DNA from 3 places in the Vagococcus changpingensis genome. Region 3 is predicted to be linked to each of the others. Evidence: predicted binding sites of a transcription regulator. Region 3 holds the regulator's gene; each other region holds the start of a gene.

Region 1 (7,306 bases), 770 kb from region 3:
CATCATTTTCCATGGCTTCTACTGTACCAAGTAAGTAACCATTTCCTACTTGAGAGAAAAAGTCATGGTTGCTTGTTCCAGTTGATAATCCATTCATAACGATAGGGTTGACGTCATTGGCTGTATCTGGGAATAAGGCATCCATCCCTAAGTTCATTAGGGCTTTATTTGCATTATAGCGTAAGAATGTTTTGACTTCTTCTGTCCAACCTAATTTATCATACAATAAATCGGTATAGACTTCTTCGTTTTCATAAAGAGTGAAGAGTAAGTCATACATCCATTCTTTCATTTCTTCTTGTTCTTTCGTGCTTAATTCATTGAAACCTAGTTGGAATTTATACCCAATATAAGTCCCATGAACGGACTCGTCACGGATAATTAATTTAATAATTTCGGCTACGTTTGCTAATTTATTGTTTCCTAAATAATACAAAGGTGCGTAGAAACCAGAGTAGAAAAGAAACGTTTCAGCATACACGTTCGCTACTTTTTTTTGTAATGGGGATCCATTTAAATAAATTTCATTAATAATCTCAGCTTTTTTTTGTAGTTGAGGATTGGTGTTTGTCCATTCAAAAATTTCTTCGATTTCAGCCTTAGTGTTTAGTGTACTAAAGATGGATGAGTAACTTTTGGCATGAACAGATTCCATAAATTGAATATTGTTTAACACAGCTTCTTCATGAGGTGTGCGGCTGTCTTTGCGTAAGGCTTCGATAGCACTTTCAGATTGAATCGTATCTAGTAGTGTTAAACCACCAAATACCAGGCCAATATTTTCTTTTTGATCGTCGTTAAAGTTACGCCAATCATCTAAATCGTTTGATAAAGGAATACGTGTATCCAACCAAAATTGTTCTGTCAATTTTTCCCAAGTGGACTTATCAATAATGTCTTCAACAGCATTCCAGTTAATTGCTTGGTAATAGCTATTGTCTAACGTTGTCATTTATTGTTCCTCCTTAAATAACACAGCTTTCACATTGGTTGCTACCAATTTCTTCATCGTCATCAGTATAAGTACGAACGTAGTAAATTGATTTAACGCCTTTATGGAATGCGTAGTGACGTAAGATATTTAAATCACGTGTTGTTTGTTTTGTTGTCTTTGTTTTCCATTCATACAAGCCTTCAGGTATATCTGAGCGCATAAATAGCGTTAAACTCATCCCTTGATCAATATGTTTTTGAGCTGTTGCATACACGTCAATGACTTTACGCATATCCATATCATAAGCGGACGTGTAATACGGCATGGTGTCATTTGATAAGAAAGGTGCTGGGTAATAGATTTTCCCAATTTTCTTTTCTTGACGTTCTTCAATCAAACGAGTGATTGGGTGGATGCTGGCACTTGTATCATTGATATAAGAAATTGAGCCATTAGGTGCTACAGCTAAACGGTTTTGATGGTATAAACCAAATTCTTTAATGGATTGTTTCAATTCTTCCCAGTCTTTTGCTGTTGGAATAAAAATACCATCGAATAATTCTTTGACTTTATCAGAAGAGGGTTTAATTTCTTCATTAATGTAGAGATCAAAGTATTCTCCAGTAGCATATTTTGATTTTTCAAAGTTATCAAATGATTCGTTGCGTTCTTTTGCAATATTGTTACTTTCAACTAAAGTCCAATAGTTTAATAACATGAAATACACATCTGTAAATTCTAATGACTCTTCTGAACCATACTCCATTTGATTTTTGGCAAAGTAAGTATGTAATCCCATAGCCCCTAAACCAATTGTATGATTTAGTCGGTTGCCGTTTTGGATTGATGGAACAACTTCGATATCAGAAGCGTCTGTGATATAAGTTAAAGCTCGTGTCATGGTTTTAACAGATTTTCCAAAGTCTGGACTATCCATTAGGTTGACAATATTTGTAGAGCCTAAGTTACAAGAAATATCTGTTCCAAGGACGTCATATTCTTGGCGATCGTTAATGACAGATGGTTTTTGGACTTGTAAGATTTCAGAACATAAGTTACTCATAATGATTTTACCATCAATAGGGTTTGTACGGTTGGCAGTGTCAATGTTGATGATATAAGGATAACCAGATTCTTGTTGTAATTTACTAATTTCATTTTCTAAGTAACGAGCGTCAATTTTTTGTTTTCTAATACGTGGGTTAGCAACTAAGTTGTCATATTCCTCTGTAATATCAATGTAAGAAAATGGTACGCCATATTCTTTTTCCACACTATATGGACTGAATAAGTACATGTCCTTATTGTTACGAGCCAATTCATAAAACTTATCTGGGACTAACAAACCAAGTGATAATGTTTTAACACGAATTTTTTCGTCAGCATTTTCTTTTTTTGTTGATAAGAACATTTCAATATCCGGATGGAAGACGTTTAAGTAAACCACACCAGCACCTTGACGTTGACCAAGTTGGTTACTATAACTAAAACTATCTTCAAATAATTTCATGACAGGAACGACACCACTTGCTGCTCCTTCAAATCCTTTGATTGGTGCTCCAGCTTCACGCAAGTTTGATAGTGTGATTCCAACACCACCACCAATACGTGATAATTGTAGTGCACTGTTAATTGAGCGACCAATGCTATTCATATCATCAGTTACTTGCACTAAGAAACAAGACACTAATTCACCACGACGTTTACGTCCAGCGTTTAAAAAGGATGGTGTTGCTGGTTGGTAGCGTTGATGAATCATTTCATCTGCTAAACTCATAGCCAGTTCTTCATTACCGTTAGCAAAGTACAAGGCGTTAAACGCTACACGGTCTTCATAGCGCTCTAAATATTGTGTGCCATCATTTGTTTTTAAGGCATATTGAGAGTAGAACTTGTAAGCTGCCATAAATGATTTAAAGGTAAATGATTGAGACGCTAGATACGCATATAGTGATTCAATAAACTCTAGTGAGTAAAGAGATAAAAATTCTTCTTCTACATACTCATTTTCAGTTAAGAATGTCAATTTTTCTTTTATAGAAGAAAATTGTTTCGTATTTGGCTCCACGTTTTCTTTAAAAAAGGCATCTAAAGCCTCTTTATCTTTATATAAGGGAATTTGATCATTTACGGGGCGGTTGATTTCGTTATTTAATTCGAAATAAGTTACGTCAGTCAGATCTTTTAGACTCAAATTCATTCACTACTTTCTTAAAATTTTTTACATCGTCATTTGTGCCACTAAATTCAAAAGAAAACACAAGAGGAATGCCATAATCTTTTGCAATGTCTTTTGCAGTAAAGACAAATAAGTCTCCAAAGTTAAGATTGCCACCACCAGCGACACCTAGTAAGTGCTCTTGGTTGGTTTTGTACTCAATAAAATCGTTCACTACTTCTGTGACTTCTTTGTCATAAGTAGGAACGATTAATAGATAGTCTTCATTGATTTCATGAAAAGGATTGGTTGTGTCAATTTCATGAAAAGGAAGGTCTAGTTTGTTAATAAAACGTCTTGTCTGTCCGGTTAAAGAAAAAAAGACTAGTTTCATGATTAAACCGCCAACGTTCTTAATTGATCAGGTCTAAAACCAACAATTGTCATATTTTCATCCATTGTTTTTAAAACAGGCACACTTTGGAAACCTTGTTCTTTTAATGAATCAATATATTGTGGTTCTTTATCTATGTTAATTTCATTAAATTCAACATTTTTTTGTGCTAAAAATTTCTTTGTCATTAAACATTGTGGACAATTGTTTTTTGTGTATAGTGTGATTGTATTCATGAGTTCTTCCTCCTAATTTGTTCTTCTTAATATAAATATAAGTATAGCTTGAAATAAAAAAAAGTCAATAATGAAACACTAGATATTGTGTTTGGATTATTGAAAGCTACTATCTATTGTGTTTTAGGTGAAAAAGAAAAAATTCTCATAAAATAAAAATGCTTAACCAATAGTTTCTAGTATAGACATACTAAGTATAAAAGTAAATAGAAAAAAAATTTGAAAAAAACCAAATTTGTCGTCTCATCAGACGAAACTATTCATAAACTTATATTAAATTATCTATATAATAATAAATAGTATAGATGACTTTTATAAAAGGTGGTTACCTTAAAATTTACATGATACGTTTAATGAATAAGGTATTAATCCCCTTTTTTGAAAAATAGATGATATCAGAAAAGATGGTGAGATAATGGCAAATGATTATTTAGAAAAAGCGAATCATTTATTTGAAGAAGCGATGAGTGATACCAAAGAAAAATTAAATGTATTTGAAAAAACATTTTATTATAGACAACTTAACTATTCTGAACGGAGAATGTCTCGAAGAGTTATTATGTCCTTTAGTGAATATATGTTTGATTATCACTTTCAGACATTAGATAATTGGAATGAGCAAGCGCTACAAGATGTCTTATTAGATATTTTTCCCCATGAAGTTATTGCAGGAAAGAAATGTTTTGAGAAAATTCTTCTCATTTTGGTAAAATTTTTTGAATTTCTATATTTTCACGAAAAATGTTCACAAGGGCTACAATTAGCCGAGACGACTAAAAATTTAAAAGAATTGGTTTTACTGGAAGTCGAGAATTTATTAATAGGAACTCCAGAAGCAGATTTATTAACATTAGGTGAAGAAATAGGCCTCGATATAGGCAACTTAGAAGACATTGATTGTTTATATCAATTAGCCGAATTAATACAGAATGAGGGAGAAAGGTCTAGAAATATCGTTCCAATGAAAGTACGTAAAATCTAGAAAATTTCTTGCGTGAAAAAATAACAAGTGATATAATAGACCCGTTAACTATTGGGCTGTTAGCTCAGTTGGTAGAGCAACGGACTCTTAATCCGTGGGTCAAGGGTTCAAGCCCCTTACAGCCCATAAAATAAGAAAAACATTGTGGAATGAGTGAGTATGAACTTATTTGTCAATGTTTTTTTATTTTTACGCCGTTAAACAGTCAATCTGTCGAGAGACGATAAGAGTGTTGTTATATAAAGAAGGGGTTTTAGTACAAGAAAAAATTCTTTGATGTTATAATAACTTGTAAAGAGATGGAGGATGATTAGTATGAAAAAATCAACAAAATGTGCCATTGTAGCAACAGGTGTCATAGGTCTAATCACTATCACTAAACTAACCAAAAGAGGGATTGAGAAAACTACAGAATCTGTAAATCGCCTAAAGTATAAATTGTTAGTAAAAGATAAATTACAAGACAATCAAAATTTATTAGATATTATCGATGAATTAGATGATGAAGAGTTAAAAACAATGGTTAGTGTCTTTGAACGACTAGAAGTTGAGCCAACGGAAAGCCATATTGATTCATTGAAGTCAAAATTAAATGCGATTAAAACACAGGTGAAAGCTTGATTTTTTAGCATAATAAAAGAGGATACAAAAAAAGTTGAGATCACATCTCAACTTTTTTTGCTTCTATAAGACTAGACTTTGTAAGGGAAGGGGAAACCTAGTCTTACTTCAATTATTAGCCGAATAAATTAAATGAATTAATTTATATATTAAGTTTAAGTTATATACAGGAAAGTCACAATGAAAAAAACAAGTTAATTAAATAACACAGATTAGAATGTTTATAAACATTGATATATCAACTAATATAAAATCGTCATTTTTTTCTTATGCATATGCAAAATACCGAAAAAAATAAGTGATATTTACTGAAAATTGTCAAAAAAGTTTGAAATGATTCTGAAAATCGGAAATGTTTTTTAAGTATTCAAAATGTTGTATAATAGTGGGGATGACTTTTATGATAATGAAGAATTGAGGATGGTGACCAATAGTGAAAAAAATACTAGTTGTAGATGATGAGAAGCCTATTTCAGATATAGTAAAATTTAATTTAACAAAAGAAGGATATGAAGTTTTTACCGCTTTTGATGGTGAAGAGGCAGTTGAAATGGTGGATGAAGTAAATCCGGATTTAATTATTTTGGACTTAATGTTACCCAAAAAAGATGGTTTGGAAGTGTGTCGTGATGTGCGTAAAAAGTATGATACACCGATTATTATGGTAACAGCCAAGGATTCCGAAATAGATAAAGTGTTAGGATTGGAACTTGGAGCAGATGATTATGTGACAAAACCATTCTCTAATCGTGAATTAGTGGCGCGTGTGAAAGCTAATTTACGTCGACATGGTAATACAACGTCTAAAACGGAAGAAGCACCAAGTAATGAATTAACAATTGGTGCGTTAACTATTCATCCAGATGCTTATGTGGTATCAAAACGAGGTGAAACCATTGAGTTAACGCATCGTGAATTTGAATTGCTCCATTATCTTGCAAAACATATTGGACAAGTTATGACACGTGAGCATTTACTTCAAACGGTTTGGGGGTATGATTATTTTGGTGATGTGCGTACAGTGGATGTGACGGTACGGCGTTTGAGAGAAAAAATAGAGGATAATGCTAGTCATCCTAATTGGTTAATTACACGACGTGGTGTTGGTTATTATCTTAGAAATCCAGAACAAGATTAGGTGAAGCATATAATGAAAAAAAATAGAACGCCCTTTTTTTCATCTGTTCACTTTAAAATTGCTTTGGTGTTTGTGCTATTATTGATGATTTCGATTGAGATTGTCGGAGCTATTTTTATCCGAGTGCTTGAAACATCAACCATTCAAACGTTTGAGGAAAATGTGACTAACCAAGTTGAAACACTCGCGACCAATTTAAGTTCTGAAATTAGCAAAAAAAATGATTCACAACAAGAATCTAATTTAAAGCGAATTTTAGATGAATTTTCTAAAAACGAAATTTTAGAAGTTCGTTTAGTAGATGATAAAGGGATTGTTATGGCAACAAGTGATCCAAATCTACAAGGAGATGTTGGAAAAAAAAATGATTATGAATTATTTAATTCATTTAATCAAAAAAAAGAAGAACGGACAGACCCAAAAACGGGGCAGAGGGTATTTATTAATATTGAACAAATATATTCTCCCACTGGTGATACGGTAATTGGTTCATTATATGTTAAAAGCAATATAGAAAGTAAGTATCAACAAGTTAGTGAGATTACGTTGATATTTTTCTATGCATCGATGATTGCACTTATCTTTACGTTAATCATAGCGCTGCTTGTATCTAGAACGATTACAAAGCCTATTGGCGAAATGAAACAACAAGCAGATAGAATTGCTAATGGTGATTATTCAGGACAAGTGGAAGTTTATGGGAAAGACGAATTAGGACAATTAGGGGAGACATTTAATGAACTGTCTTATCGTGTTAAAGAAACACAAGAAACCATGGATGCTGAAAGGCGTCGCTTAGATAGCGTTCTAACTCATATGTCTGATGGTGTTATCGGAACCGAT
Region 2 (7,306 bases), 590 kb from region 3:
TAAACGTCACTTATCTTATATGAAAGACGGTGCTATAAAGCATGGATACAATTTTATACGATTAAATAGTTAATCGGGAACGCGAATATTTGTTCGCTTTTTTCTTGCTTTTTTGATTAAAAGAAAGTATATTAAAGAGTGAAGAGATAAAATAACTGGAGGTACATACATGGCAGATAATCGTAAAGCAGCCTTAGATGCTGCGTTAAAAAAAATAGAAAAAGATTTTGGTAAAGGTTCAGTAATGAAATTGGGAGAGAAAGTGGATACACAAATTTCAACAGTATCTAGTGGCTCTCTTGCTTTAGATTCTGCCTTAGGTGTTGGCGGATACCCACGAGGAAGAATTGTGGAAGTTTACGGTCCAGAAAGTTCTGGTAAAACAACGGTTGCACTACACGCTATTGCTTCAGTTCAAAAAGCTGGCGGGACGGCTGCCTTTATCGATGCAGAGCATGCATTAGATCCTAAATATGCAAGCGCGTTAGGAGTTAATATTGATGAGCTATTGTTATCACAGCCGGATACTGGAGAACAGGGGTTAAATATTGCGGAAGCACTAGTTTCAAGTGGAGCAATTGATATTGTTGTAGTCGATTCTGTTGCAGCACTTGTACCAAGAGCTGAAATTGATGGAGAAATGGGAGATTCACATGTTGGTCTGCAAGCTCGTTTAATGTCTCAGGCTTTAAGAAAATTATCAGGAACAATTAATAAAACCAAAACCATTGCTATCTTTATTAATCAAATCCGTGAAAAAGTTGGTGTGATGTTTGGAAATCCAGAAACAACACCAGGTGGGCGTGCATTGAAATTTTATGCAACAGTCCGTTTAGAAGTTCGTCGTGCAGAACAATTAAAATCAGGGACCGATATCATTGGTAACCGTACAAAAATTAAAGTCGTTAAAAATAAAGTGGCGCCACCTTTTAGAATAGCAGAAGTAGATATTATGTATGGTGAAGGAATTTCGCAAGAAGGCGAATTACTGGACATGGCTGCAGATAAAGACATCGTCAATAAAAGTGGTGCCTGGTATTCTTATCAAGATGAACGTATTGGTCAAGGCCGTGAAAATGCGAAAAAATATTTGGCTGAACACTCAGAGATGATGGAAGAGATTTATCAAAAAGTACGTTTAGCTTATAATATGGATGGTGTAAAACCTGAAGAGGTAGAAGAAGAAAATGAAAAATTAGAGGAAATGTCTGTCGAATCCGAAGATTAATTGTATAATAAACTACTGTTTAAAGTAATAATAACGAATTATGTTATTCTATTAATTTAGACAGTAGTTTATTTTTTTATGCTTTGTTGTTTAGCCTCTTTTTTAAGTTGACACTCCTTTTAACAAAGATTAGAATATATAATGTATAGTTAAATATATACACTCATATTTTATATATGATTTAAGTCATAGTAATATGTTTTACATCTACGAATAACACAATAATAAAGATAGTATGGAGGTGTTTTTATGGCTGCTACAATACTCCTTGCTATCATCGGTTTAATTGTAGGTCTAGCAATTGGCTATTTTATTGCCATGACTCGACATAAGAGGTCTATAGAGGGTGCGAATAATACTGCCACCGGAATTATTCGACAAGCCAAGAAAGAGGCTGAGACTCTAAAAAAAGAGCATTTGTTGGAAGCAAAAGAACTGAATCAACAATACCGATTCGAAATCGAAAGTGAGCTGAAGGAAGAAAGAGCTGAATTAAAAAATCAAGAAAATAGACTGTTACAAAGGGAAAACAATCTTGATCGAAAAGATGACTCTTTAGAAAAACGCGAACGTTCACTTGAAGAAAAAGAGGAAAAACTTGATTCAAGGAAACAATTGATTGATGAGCGGGAAAAAGAGGTATCGACCTTAATTGAAAAACAAGAGATAGAATTAGAGCGTATTGCCAGTCTATCTAAAGATGAAGCACAAAACATTATCATGAACGACATGAAAGCAGAATTGTCACATGATCGGGCAATGTTGATTAAAGAAAGTGAACAACGTGTAAAAGATGAAGTAGATCGTAAAGCACGTAATATGTTAGCTTTAGCGATTCAGCGAAGTGCTGCTGACCAGATCTCTGAATTGACAGTGACAGTTGTTACATTACCAAACGATGATATGAAAGGTCGAATTATCGGACGAGAAGGCCGAAATATACGAACACTTGAAACATTAACAGGTATTGATTTGATTATTGATGATACACCAGAAGCAGTCGTCTTATCTGGATTTGATCCAATTAGACGAGAAATTGCTCGAATGACATTGGAAAAATTAATTCAAGATGGTCGTATTCATCCAGCTAGAATTGAAGAGATGGTGGAAAAATCTCGTAAGGAAATGGATGAACGGATTCGCGAGTACGGTGAGAACGCAGCATTTGAAGTGGGAGTTCATTCATTACACCCTGATTTAATTAAAATACTTGGTCGTTTAAGATTTAGAACAAGTTATGGTCAAAATGTTTTAAATCACTCAATCGAAGTAGCAAAACTAGCTGGTGTCTTAGCTGAGGAATTAGGAGAAGATGCAACGTTAGCACGTAGAGCTGGATTACTACATGATATTGGTAAGGCTTTAGATCATGAAGTAGATGGCTCTCATGTTGAAATAGGAACAGAGTTAGTAAGTAAATATAAAGAAAATCCAGTAGTAATAAATGCTGTTGCCTCTCATCATGGTGATGTAGAAGCAACTTCTGTAATCTCTGTCTTAGTTGCAGCAGCAGACGCTTTATCAGCTGCTCGACCAGGAGCAAGAAGTGAGTCATTGGAAAACTATATTAAACGTTTAGAACGTTTAGAAGGAATTGCTAATGATTTCCCTGGTGTTGAAACAAGTTTCGCAATACAGGCTGGTAGAGAAATTAGAGTTGTAGTGAAACCAAGTGAAGTGACAGATGACGAAGCCGTTATATTGGTTCATGACATTCGTAAGAGAATAGAAGACGAGCTTGAATATCCTGGACACATTAAAGTAACGGTTGTTCGTGAAGTTAGAGCAGTTGATTATGCTAAATAACGTTTACCAATAAGAAACAAAAAACAGATGGAGAAATTCATCTGTTTTTTTATTTACAAAATTTAATAAAGGTAAACGACTATTTGTTATTGCAGCATTTTTAATGACGATTAGATTTTTTATAAAAAATGAAAAGTAAGAAATGATAGATAAAAAAATGGAATATTCTTTTAATACAGAATAGTTCATTTTTTTATGATTAAGTGAATAAAAAAACAAAACAACTATTGACAAATAAAAGATATTATCAAACCAATATTTATACTATATATAGTGTTTTTAAATCTTTTGTAACAAAAATATATACTATATATAGTTGAAAAAAGACTCTCGTTGGGATAAGATATTAATTGAATATATTAAGGGAGTTAGATGATAATGATAGAAACAGCAGAACCAAGCGAAAAAATGAGCAAAATATCAGAAGAAATTGATACGATTAATGTCATTAAAAGAGATGGACGTACGGTTGATTTTGACATTGCAAAAATAACAGCGGCACTACTGAAAGCAGAAAATAAAATAAATGGTCCAATTGATGATTTATCTATTAGAAAAATTGATGAATTAGTATTTAAAATTGTTTCTGAGATTACATCTCGTTTTTCTAAAGATGTGAAAATTTATGAGATTCAAAATATCGTCGAACATATACTTCTTGAAAATCGTGAATATTCTTTAGCTCAAGAATATATAAATTATCGAACTAAGCGGGATTTTGAACGAGCAGAATCAACAGATATTAATGTGACAATTGAGAAATTACTAAATAAGGATCAACGTTTAGTAAATGAAAATGCGAATAAAGATAGTGATGTATTTAATACCCAAAGAGATTTGACTGCAGGAATTGTTGGAAAATCAATCGGTTTGAGAATGTTGCCTCCCCATGTGGCAAATGCTCATCAGAAAGGTGAAATTCATTATCATGATTTAGACTATCATCCCTATTCACCTATGACAAATTGTTGTTTAATTGATTTTGAGAGTATGTTGAATAATGGATTTAAAATTGGAAATGCTGAAGTTGAGCCTCCTAAGTCAATTCAAACGGCAACAGCACAAATTTCACAAATTATTGCTAACGTAGCATCTAGCCAGTATGGTGGCTGTTCAGCTAATCGAATCGATGAGTTTTTAGCACCATTTGCGAAAAAAAATTATGAAAAACATTTAGAAGATGCTAAGCAATGGATAGATGATGAGTCTAAACACGATGAATATGCAAAACAAAAAACAAGTAAAGATATTTATGATTCTATGCAAAGTTTAGAGTATGAAATTAATACATTATTTACTTCTAACGGCCAAACGCCATTCACTTCATTAGGATTTGGTCTTGGAACGGATTGGTTTGAGCGAGAAATTCAACGAGCAATTTTTTTAAATCGTATTAAGGGGCTTGGAGGAGAACATCGTACAGCGATTTTCCCAAAATTAATTTTTACGATTAAAGATGGTGTTAACTTGAAACCAAGTGATCCAAATTACGATATCAAAGAGTTAGCGTTAGAATGTGCGACTAAAAGAATGTATCCTGACATATTGAATTACGATAAAATTGTTGAGTTAACTGGTAGTTTTAAAGTACCAATGGGATGTCGATCATTTTTACAAGGTTGGAAAGACGAGACAGGCAAAGAAGTTAATGCTGGACGTATGAATTTAGGCGTAGTGACATTGAATTTGCCACGCATCGCGTTGGAAGCTAAGGGTCACATAGAAACATTTTGGTCAATGTTAGATGAGCGTTTATCTATTGCTAAAGATGCTCTGATTTTTCGTGTGAAAAGATGTAAAGAAGCAGGACCAGCTAATGCGCCTATTTTATATATGTACGGTGCATTTGGCAATAGATTGAACAAAAATGAGTCAGTTGATGAATTATTTAAAAATAAACGAGCAACTGTATCACTTGGTTATATCGGGTTGTATGAAGTGGCTTCATCATTTTTTGGTGGAGAATGGGAAGATAATCCTGAAGCAAAAGAATTTACTTTAGAAATATTGAAATATCTAAAACAACATACTGATGCATGGGGCGATGAGTATGGTTATCACTTTAGCGTATATTCAACACCTAGTGAAAGTTTAACGGATCGTTTCTGTCGTTTAGATAAAGAAAAATTTGGGGAGATTGAACATATTACAGATAAAGAATACTACACAAATAGTTTTCACTATGATGTGAGAAAAAATCCTACGCCATTTGAAAAATTAGATTTTGAAAAAGATTACCCTAAATATTGTTCAGGAGGGTTCATTCATTACTGTGAATATCCAGTCTTGCAACAAAATAGAAAAGCATTAGAAGCGGTGTGGGATTATGCTTATGATAAAGTTGGGTATTTAGGTACTAATACCCCAATTGATCATTGTTATGAATGTGGTTTTGAGGGGGATTTTAACCCAACTGAACGTGGTTTTGAATGTCCACAATGCCACAATAATGACCCAAAAACATGTGATGTAGTAAAACGAACATGTGGCTACTTAGGTAACCCACAAGCAAGACCAATGGTTCATGGTCGTCATAAAGAAATTTCATCACGAGTAAAACATATGAAATAAAAAAGAGTATCGCACTCTTTTTTATTTTTTAAAGGAGTATAGAAATGAGAAATCCAAAACCAAAAGAGTGGGACTCTGCTAAATATAGTAAAGGATACATTGCTGACTATAAACCCTTTATGTTTGTAGATGGAGAAGGTGTTCGTTGCAGTATTTATGTTAGTGGTTGTTTATTTGCTTGTAAGGGATGTTTTAATCGAGCCATCCAAAATTTTAGATATGGAACACCTTATACTAACGAACTAGAAGATAGAATAATAGAGGATTTATCACACGATTATGTACAAGGATTAACATTACTTGGGGGAGAACCTTTCTTAAATACAGAAGTATGCTTGTCATTAGTTAAACGTGTTAGAAAAGAATTTGGTCACACAAAAGATATTTGGTCGTGGACAGGCTATACATTTGAGGAACTCTTGGAAGAAACAGATGATAAATTAGAATTACTGAGCTATGTGGATGTGTTAGTTGATGGTCGATTTGAGTTGGAAAAGAGAGATTTAAGTTTGCAATTTCGAGGAAGTAGTAATCAACGAATTATCGATGTCCCACAATCCCTGGTTGAATCTAATGTGGTGATTTGGGAAAAATGTTTAGATAAAGAAGCCTATTTCCGTTGAAATGGATGAATGCGTATAGTATTCATCTTTTTTTTACGATTTTATCCTTAAAAAGTTAAAAGTATTTGTGATAATTAACGTATCAAACATTAGGGGTGGGTCATATGATAGTCTCAGTTAATTTATTTCAACAACAAACACCAGAAGTACAGCAAAAAATAGCGGAACAACAAAAAGTAATGGAGCATTTATATCCAATATTAAATGATGTGCCAACGTTAGTATTTTTTACTGATGATAGTCAAATGGATTCTTTATTTGAGCAACAGTTTATCCAGCTGAATGACCAACCAAGTATTTTATATAGCCATGATGAACAAGATTATCAAACATTAATTGAAGGAATAGGAGCAATTGTATTAACTGCAGATAAAGTGGATAATACACAAATGATGTGTCAATCCTTATTAACAAAAGTAACTGATAATCAACGTGTTGTATTTGATGGTTGTGACGACATACTTAAATTAGTGCTGAGTGGGGATAGTAAGCCTTATGCCATTTGTGTACAAGAAAATAGATTGTCAAATCTTCTTTCGTTATCAAAAGAGACTATTTCAACGATGTTGCCCTCAGAAATTATGACAGATCCATTATTTGAGGATGTTCCGTTTGTTTTTATTTATAATGAAGCAGGTATTGGTTATCTCAATCATACTGACGAATTGTATGATGTCTCTATTGAACACTTGGACGTTAGCAAATTAAATCATACTGGTATGTTATTAGGATTGGCTAAAGGATTGAGTGATGAGGAAAAGTCGACAGAAGAAATTGTAACAGACGGGATTGTTTGTGCGATTTCTGCTATAGAAAATCAGGATGTTGTATTTGACAAACATTTTTATAAAGATAAAATAAATGTGATTAAACTAGCATGAAAGGGGCTTACTAGCCTCTTTTTTTGTGTTAAGGAATATAATACTCTTGTTTAATCTTTGTTTTAATAACATAATTAACACCCAAATTTTTCATTTTTACTTAATCAAATGGAATCATTTTTGCTTCGTTTGGTTTAATAAACGTTGACGATTTATTTTGTTTACTTGATAGGTTTATTGAAAAAAATAAAAAAGTG
Region 3 (7,306 bases):
GATGTGAGAAAGTTTGGTCGTTTGTCGCTTGAAGAAAAAGACCATGGAGAAGATTACAAAGGTATAAAAAAATTAGGTCCGGAACCGATTTTACCTGATTTTGATTTAGAGGTTTTTAAACAGCAATTAAAGAAAAAACATCGTGCGATTAAACCGTTATTACTGGATCAAACTTTAGTGACTGGATTAGGAAATATTTATGTTGATGAAGCATTGTATCAATCGTGTATTCATCCAGAGCAGATAGCATCAAAACTAACGGACAATGAAGTTGAAACACTTCATCAATCTATTATTGATGTCTTAGCGATAGCTGTAGAGGCTGGTGGAACAACTATTAGAACTTATAAAAATGCTTTAGGCGACGCTGGTAATTTTCAAGTGTATTTATCGGCATATGGCAAACAAGGTGAACCTTGCAAACGCTGTGGTCATACGATTGAAAAAATAAAGGTCGCTCAACGTGGGACTCATTTTTGTCCTGTTTGTCAAGTCGCTCATGATTAGGAGGGGTAAGCCATGTCTTATTTGTTAGGATTAACTGGTGGCATTGCTTCTGGAAAATCAACCATTAGTCAGTTTTTCAAATCAAAACACATTCCTGTGATTGATGCAGACTTAGTTGCTAGAGAAGTGGTAGAGCCTAATACAACTGGGTTAAATCAGATTGTGGCTCATTTTGGTGAAGAGATTCTGTTGTCCAATGAAAAACTTAATCGAAAAAAATTAGGATCGATTATTTTTGAGGATGAAAAAAAAAGAGAACAATTAAATACCATATTGTCAAAAGAAATTCGTCAAAATATTTTAGAGAAAGTGACTTATTTCCAGTCGAGAAAAGCACCTCTCATTGTGCTTGATATTCCACTTCTTTATGAAGGAGCATATGATGAGATGGTAGATAGTGTCATGGTTTGTTATGTACCGAAAAAGACTCAATTACACCGATTAATGTTGCGTGATGGGTTAAATGAGGAAGACGCCTTGAAACGAATTGATAGTCAAATGAGTTTGGATGATAAAAAAAATCTGGCTGATACAATAATTGACAATAGTGGATCAATCGAAGAAACATTAAAACAAGTCGATAATTGGCTAACACACTTTTCATAAAAAAACCACCTGAGCGTTTTCGTTCAGGTGATTTCGTTTTTTTATTCTGTTGCTTTATCTTTTCGTTTATAAAGACCAAACGTTAAAATAAAACTAATAAACATAATAATGGAGGCAATACCAATTGTTTTAACCACACTATTTGTAAAGTTGTGATCTAATTTTGTAACGATATTAGCTTGAATTGATTTTGTTAAATGCAATGTTTCAGGATTTGATTGTTTTAACACACGAATAGATGATCCTGCACTATCAATCACACTTGATTCAAGTGAATGTTGGACTTGTGTTGGTAATCCAACATTGTCTAACGTATTTGGAATATCATGTTGTAATTGTAAACCAAATACTGTTCCAATAATCGCAATTCCTAAAGCTGAACCAATTTGACGAACAGTGGATTGAATACTTGATCCTTGACCAGATTGAGCAGGAGGCACATCTTTTAATACAATTGACGTTAATTGAGCAGATGCAAAACCTAATCCGATACCGTATACGACTAACCAAACAATAATCCAAGTTAAGCCATTATTTGGATCAACGGTTTTAAAGAAACCGAAAAATCCAAGTGTTTCTAGGAATAATCCAAGAGAAACAACAAATGAAGCAGATGTTTTTTCAACAATAAAGGATGCCATTCCACCAGCTAAAAAGGCACCAAGTCCCATCATCGCTAAAATAGCACCTGATTTAATTGGACTAAGTGTTAAAATATTTTGTAAAAATAGTGGTAATAAGAATAATAAACCTGATTCCCCAATTGCTACAATTCCTGCAATCGTGTTACCCAATGAAAAACTTTTGAATTTAAATAGTGATAAATCAAGTAAATGAGATTTATTTGTTTTACTTAGATGTGCTTCCCAAACTAAGAATAAAGCAAAGAAAATAGCTCCTACAACAAGTAGAGTTGGGATGATAGATAAGTTAAAGAGAGTGGGATGATCGCCTTTTACGTGCCACCAACCATAATTACGTCCTTCAATAATACCAAATACTAATAAAATTAACCCAATAGTTGATAAAATAAAGCCAATAAAATCAAAACCGTTCGTCATCTTTTCACCATAAGTTTCAGGTAAAAATTTTAAAGCCGCTAAAATAATAAATAATCCAATTGGTAAATTAATCCAGAAAATCCAATGCCATGTCATATAAGTGGTAAAATACCCACCTAACAATGGTCCAATAGCTGCCATACCAGAAATCACTGAGCCCCATACAGCAAAAGCGACAATACGATCTTTTCCAAAGAACAGTGCATTAACAGCTGATAAGGTAGTTGGTAAAACCGTAGCTCCTCCAATACCTTGCATGGTTCTAGCCGCTAACATAAAGGTAATATCTTTTGAAAAACTAGCCATTATAGAGCCAACTAAAAAAATAATGATTCCAGTAATGAGCATTTTTTTTCGACCAAAATTATCTGCAATGCGTCCCATGGTAATTAATAAAGAAGAGAAAATTAAAGAATAAAGCGTAATAATCCATTCAGCATCTGTAAAAGATAATTTTAAATCTTTCATAATGACGGGTAAAGACACATTAACAATGGTTCCATCTATTACAACTAGAGATACAGACAGAGCGAGTACGGCTAATGCCCACCATTTATGTTTGACAGTTTGTTGTTGTGCAGTTGTAGTATCTGCCACATTGAACACCTCACTTAATATAGTTATTTACGTTTCTATACTACACCTAAAGTGACGATGTGTCACACAGTTTGCGATATTAACACATATTTTTTACATAGTCATAAAATAGTCACTATTTAAAGGTAAATAGTCACTATTAAATACAAAATAATTAGAAAAGATTTCTTGTTTTTTAGTATGGAGAAAAATTTGTTATAATGGCTTAATCTGTCTAAACTAGTTTGCCTATACCAATAGTGGTGTTACATGTTATAATAGTGCTACTATTTTGTCTATTGAGACAGTTTATGAAGAGGTGAAAAAAATGCAATGTCCAAAATGTAGCTATAATGGATCGCGAGTAGTAGATAGTCGTCCTGCAGATGACAATCGTGCTATTCGTCGTAGAAGAGAATGTGAAAAGTGTGGCTTTCGTTTTACCACATTCGAGCGTATTGAAGTTGCTCCTTTACTTGTTATAAAGAAAAATGGGGCAAGAGAAGAGTTTAATCGCGAAAAAATACTAAGAGGTTTGGTCCGTTCAGCTGAAAAAAGACCAGTGTCAATGGATCAGATGGAACAAGTCGTTGAACGCATAGAAAATAGAGTCCGACAAAAAGGAGATAATGAAGTATCGACGAATCTAATTGGAGAATATGTCATGGAAGAATTAGTCAATCTTGATGAGATTGCCTATATTCGTTTTGCCAGTGTCTATCGCCAGTTTAAAGATATGAGTGTCTTTTTGAAAGAATTACAAGAAATTATTGATAAAGAAAAACATGATTAGAAAGTGAAGTGAGTATTAGGTGATGAACACACAGACCCATTTAAAGCCTAAAGATACATTTGAAGTTCATGGTTATTGCCTGTTAAATGGAGAAGATACACGTGTTTTGAACCTACTGTATCAACCAATCATTGGTGGGAATGCTTTAATGCTATATCATAACTTATTAAGCAATGTATCGGTATTTAAGAAACCAACCGCTCATTTTGTGTTACAAGATATAATAAATAATGGGCTTCAGGAATTATACCAATCACGTATCAAGTTAGAAGCTATAGGTCTATTAAAAACTTATGTTAGAAAAAAAGATGAGGGGTATCATTATATCTATCTATTAGCAAATGTTTTACCACCGCATATTTTTTTAGCTGATGATGTCTTGAGTCTATTATTATTAGACAGGGTGGGAGAACAACGATTTCAATTATTAGTTGACATGTTTCAACCTGATCAACCTGATTTATCAAATTATAGCGATATTACGAATAAGTATACTGATACGTTCCAGTTAAGTTCTGAGCGATTAATCCCATCTAATAAATTAATTGAACAAACAAATCAAATCATGAAGCAAATGCCAACATCTGTTAAACCCACGCTAGAAAGTGAAACATTTGATTGGGAATTTTTCGTAGATAACTTGTCTGGTTTAAACATTGATCAAACCTTTTTAACCAATGAATTTAAACCACTTGTTTACACAATTCATGGCTTATATGGCATAAATGAACTAGAGATGGTGAGTCATGTCAAATATTGTTTAGACTATGTCACAAACAAAATTGATGTGACAGAATTTAAACGTCATATTTATAAAAAATATCATCAAGCTAAATCGACAGCATTGAATGTAAAAAACAATCAAGTGACACCATTAACGCTTAAAGAACAAGATCAAGCAATTGAACGTCATAAAAATGATTTGAAACATCAAGGATTTTCTCCAGAAGAGATTGCCGTGATTACATCGTGTGAAAGAATTGCCCCCCTTATTTTTTTAAAAGCCATTAAAGAACAAAAAAATGGATTTGTCGCGCAAAATGAACGTTGGACGATTGAAAATTTAAAAGCTCAATCTAACTTGCCGGATGAAGTGATTAATATGTTAATTCATTATTCATTGGTCGTGTTAAACAATCCATCACTTAATCAAAATATGGTGAATACGATTGCGAATAATTGGGCACAAAATAAAGTGTTTAAAGCATCTGAAGCTTTAAAACAAGTGAAAAACTTCAAACAAGAATCGACTAAGAAAGCAACAAGCAAGAATTATCGTCGAAACTACTCGACAAAACCAACGAGAAAAGAAACATTACCAGACTGGGCGACAGATGACAGTCGAAAAGAAACGCCTCTTTCAGGAGAAGAATTATCTCTGTTAGAGCAACAATTAAAGAAATTTAATCAAGGTGGTGAGTCATCATGAAACATATTAATCAACAACTGAATCGAACCGTTAATAACCAAAATATCCAAGACCGTCTAGTTAAACTAATGGAAATTGTGCAAAAAGATCAAGATGTTCAAACGTTTATTGCAGAGCATCGTGATCAGTTGACCGATGATGATATTTTAAAAAGTTCAGCTAAACTATATGAGTTTGTCAAAGAAAAAGAAAAATTTCTTACCAATGACGCCAGTATGATTGCCCCAGGATACGAGCCAAAACTATTTTTAAATCATCATTTTATTGATGTTACCTATGTTCCGACTGAAGAACTATTGAAGAAAAAAGAGTATGAGACCATTCGCAATCGCGTACAAGCCATTTCTATGCCAAAAGACATAAAAGACGCCTCATTAGATCAGTTTAATATTACGGCTGAGAGAAAAGAAGCATTGAGCGAAGCCATAATGTTTATGAATGATTACTATGAAAACCCCAAAGAATTTCATCAAGGGCTGTACTTATATGGTACATTTGGCGTAGGAAAAACCTATTTGTTAGGAGCTATTGCGAATGGATTAGCAACAAAAGGGATTCGAACGACCATTATCCATTTTCCAACCTTTTGTGTGGAGATGAAGCATTCCATTAAAGATGACAGCGTCGCATCAAAAATTGATACCGTAAAAAAAACACCCATCCTGATGCTGGATGATATCGGGGCTGATTCTATGAGTGCCTGGATACGAGATGATGTATTAGGAGTTATTTTACAATACCGTATGCAAGAAAAACTACCAACCTTTTTTTCTTCTAACTTAGATATGAAACAGTTAGAGGAAGAACACCTTCGTTTTTCACAAAAGGGAGACGATGAACCATTGAAAGCAAAACGTATTATGGAGCGAATTAAGTATCTTTCAAAGCAAATCACCATGATTGGTGAAAACCGCCGATTGGATAATTAAAGTAAACCCTATGATGTTATTAAAAACTGATTGACAAAGGAATTACAGACTAGTATAATTATTTTTGTTGCTTAAGGAGTGATAGAATGAAGTGGGCATTGTCCGAATTAAATAAGTTTAGAGGAAGTCAAGTTGATTTCTTAGAAACAATTGATTTATCAGCCTCTTTAAAGAAAAGAGAACCATCTATTATTGATATTTCTCCAATTAAAGTCAATGGGTTTTTAGAAGTCGATGAGATAGGTTATTATGCTCATATGACGATGGAAACCATTCTTACTGTTCCATCATCTCGTTCGTTAGAACCTGTGGAATTGCCATTAAATCTTCTGATTGATGAAGAATACATGACACCAAAACAGTATGATGCATTGAAAGATGTACCAGAAGATGATAAAAACTTGATAATTATTTTGGAAAAAGATTTGATTGATTTAACAGAAGCAATTGAAGATTTTATCCTATTAAATTTACCATTACAAGTCTTAACAGAAGAAGAAAAGCAATCAACAGAATTACCAAAAGGTGACTTTTGGCAAGTTGTTTCAGAAGATGATATTAAGGTAGAACACGAAACTGAAGCAGCATCAACCATTGATCCTCGTCTTGCTAAATTATCTGACTTTTTCAAGGAAGATGAGTAGTAGGATTGGAATATATGTGACTTGTCACGTATTTAAGTTAGTAGGGAGGTGTATCTAAATGGCAGTACCAAAAAGAAAAACGTCAAAAGCTCGTAAAAATAGACGTCGTACTCATTACAAATTGTCTGCACCAGGTTTAACAGCTTGCAGTAACTGTGGTGAAATGAGAAAATCTCATCATGTGTGCCCTTCATGTGGTCATTATGATGGAAAAGACGTTATGACTAAAGAAGCATAATTACATTTTTATAGAAAATGTAAAACCGTTAGACTAACCATGGAGTCTAACGGTTTTTTGTTTTTCTTAAACCAAAATTTACTTTGCTTTCTGTCCCTGCTTTGATTCGCTTGATATTATCGCGGTGACGAATAATAATAAATAATGTAATCGCCACAGCAAGTGTGGTTAATAACCAGTTTTGTTCAGCTAAAATAAATGGTGCATAAATTGGTAATACTATAGTAGAAATGGTAATAATAATCGCACTAATCATGCTTGATAAACTAACTGTACTAGTTAAAAATAAAAAGATGATAAACAAACTAGCTGAATAGATGAAAAAAGTCGGTGAATAGGCTAGTAACATCCCAGCGCTTGTCGCCACAGCTTTACCACCTTTAAAGTGTCCAAATATTGGAAAAGTATGTCCCAATATCGCGGCGACACCAAACCACAATGGATCAATTGATAAACCAAACCACATTGGTAAACAAGTTGCTACCGTTCCTTTTAGGATATCCATAAATAATACGGCTGTTCC

Evidence for each region. Region 3 encodes NrdR, which represses ribonucleotide reductase genes. Its sites were predicted from a motif close to ACACNATATATNGTGT; they were not measured.
Region 1: a site for NrdR is predicted at 3,798-3,813, ahead of nrdH (glutaredoxin-like protein NrdH). Genes of this name have one in related genera too.
Region 2: a site for NrdR is predicted at 3,296-3,311, ahead of nrdD (anaerobic ribonucleoside-triphosphate reductase). Genes of this name have one in related genera too.

Annotation. Positions count from the first base shown of each region.
Region 1 is NZ_CP093384.1:196,303-203,608, forward strand. It holds gene nrdF (class 1b ribonucleoside-diphosphate reductase subunit beta) at 1-952, opposite strand, end outside; gene nrdE (class 1b ribonucleoside-diphosphate reductase subunit alpha) at 966-3,128, opposite strand; gene nrdI (class Ib ribonucleoside-diphosphate reductase assembly flavoprotein NrdI) at 3,106-3,486, opposite strand; gene nrdH (glutaredoxin-like protein NrdH) at 3,489-3,722, opposite strand; gene MN187_RS00960 (hypothetical protein) at 4,138-4,704, shown strand; tRNA gene MN187_RS00965 (tRNA-Lys) at 4,758-4,830, shown strand; gene MN187_RS00970 (hypothetical protein) at 5,020-5,325, shown strand; gene yycF (response regulator YycF) at 5,759-6,463, shown strand; gene walK (cell wall metabolism sensor histidine kinase WalK) at 6,476-7,306, shown strand, end outside.
Region 2 is NZ_CP093384.1:375,146-382,451, forward strand. It holds gene MN187_RS01880 (CinA family nicotinamide mononucleotide deamidase-related protein) at 1-73, shown strand, start outside; gene recA (recombinase RecA) at 170-1,228, shown strand; gene rny (ribonuclease Y) at 1,478-3,034, shown strand; gene nrdD (anaerobic ribonucleoside-triphosphate reductase) at 3,443-5,605, shown strand; gene nrdG (anaerobic ribonucleoside-triphosphate reductase activating protein) at 5,650-6,228, shown strand; gene MN187_RS01905 (hypothetical protein) at 6,333-7,109, shown strand.
Region 3 is NZ_CP093384.1:964,883-972,188, forward strand. It holds gene mutM (DNA-formamidopyrimidine glycosylase) at 1-507, shown strand, start outside; gene coaE (dephospho-CoA kinase) at 520-1,113, shown strand; gene MN187_RS04870 (MFS transporter) at 1,155-2,771, opposite strand; gene nrdR (transcriptional regulator NrdR) at 3,079-3,543, shown strand; gene MN187_RS04880 (replication initiation and membrane attachment family protein) at 3,566-4,972, shown strand; gene dnaI (primosomal protein DnaI) at 4,969-5,901, shown strand; gene MN187_RS04890 (YceD family protein) at 5,988-6,545, shown strand; gene rpmF (50S ribosomal protein L32) at 6,604-6,783, shown strand; gene plsY (glycerol-3-phosphate 1-O-acyltransferase PlsY) at 6,830-7,306, opposite strand, start outside.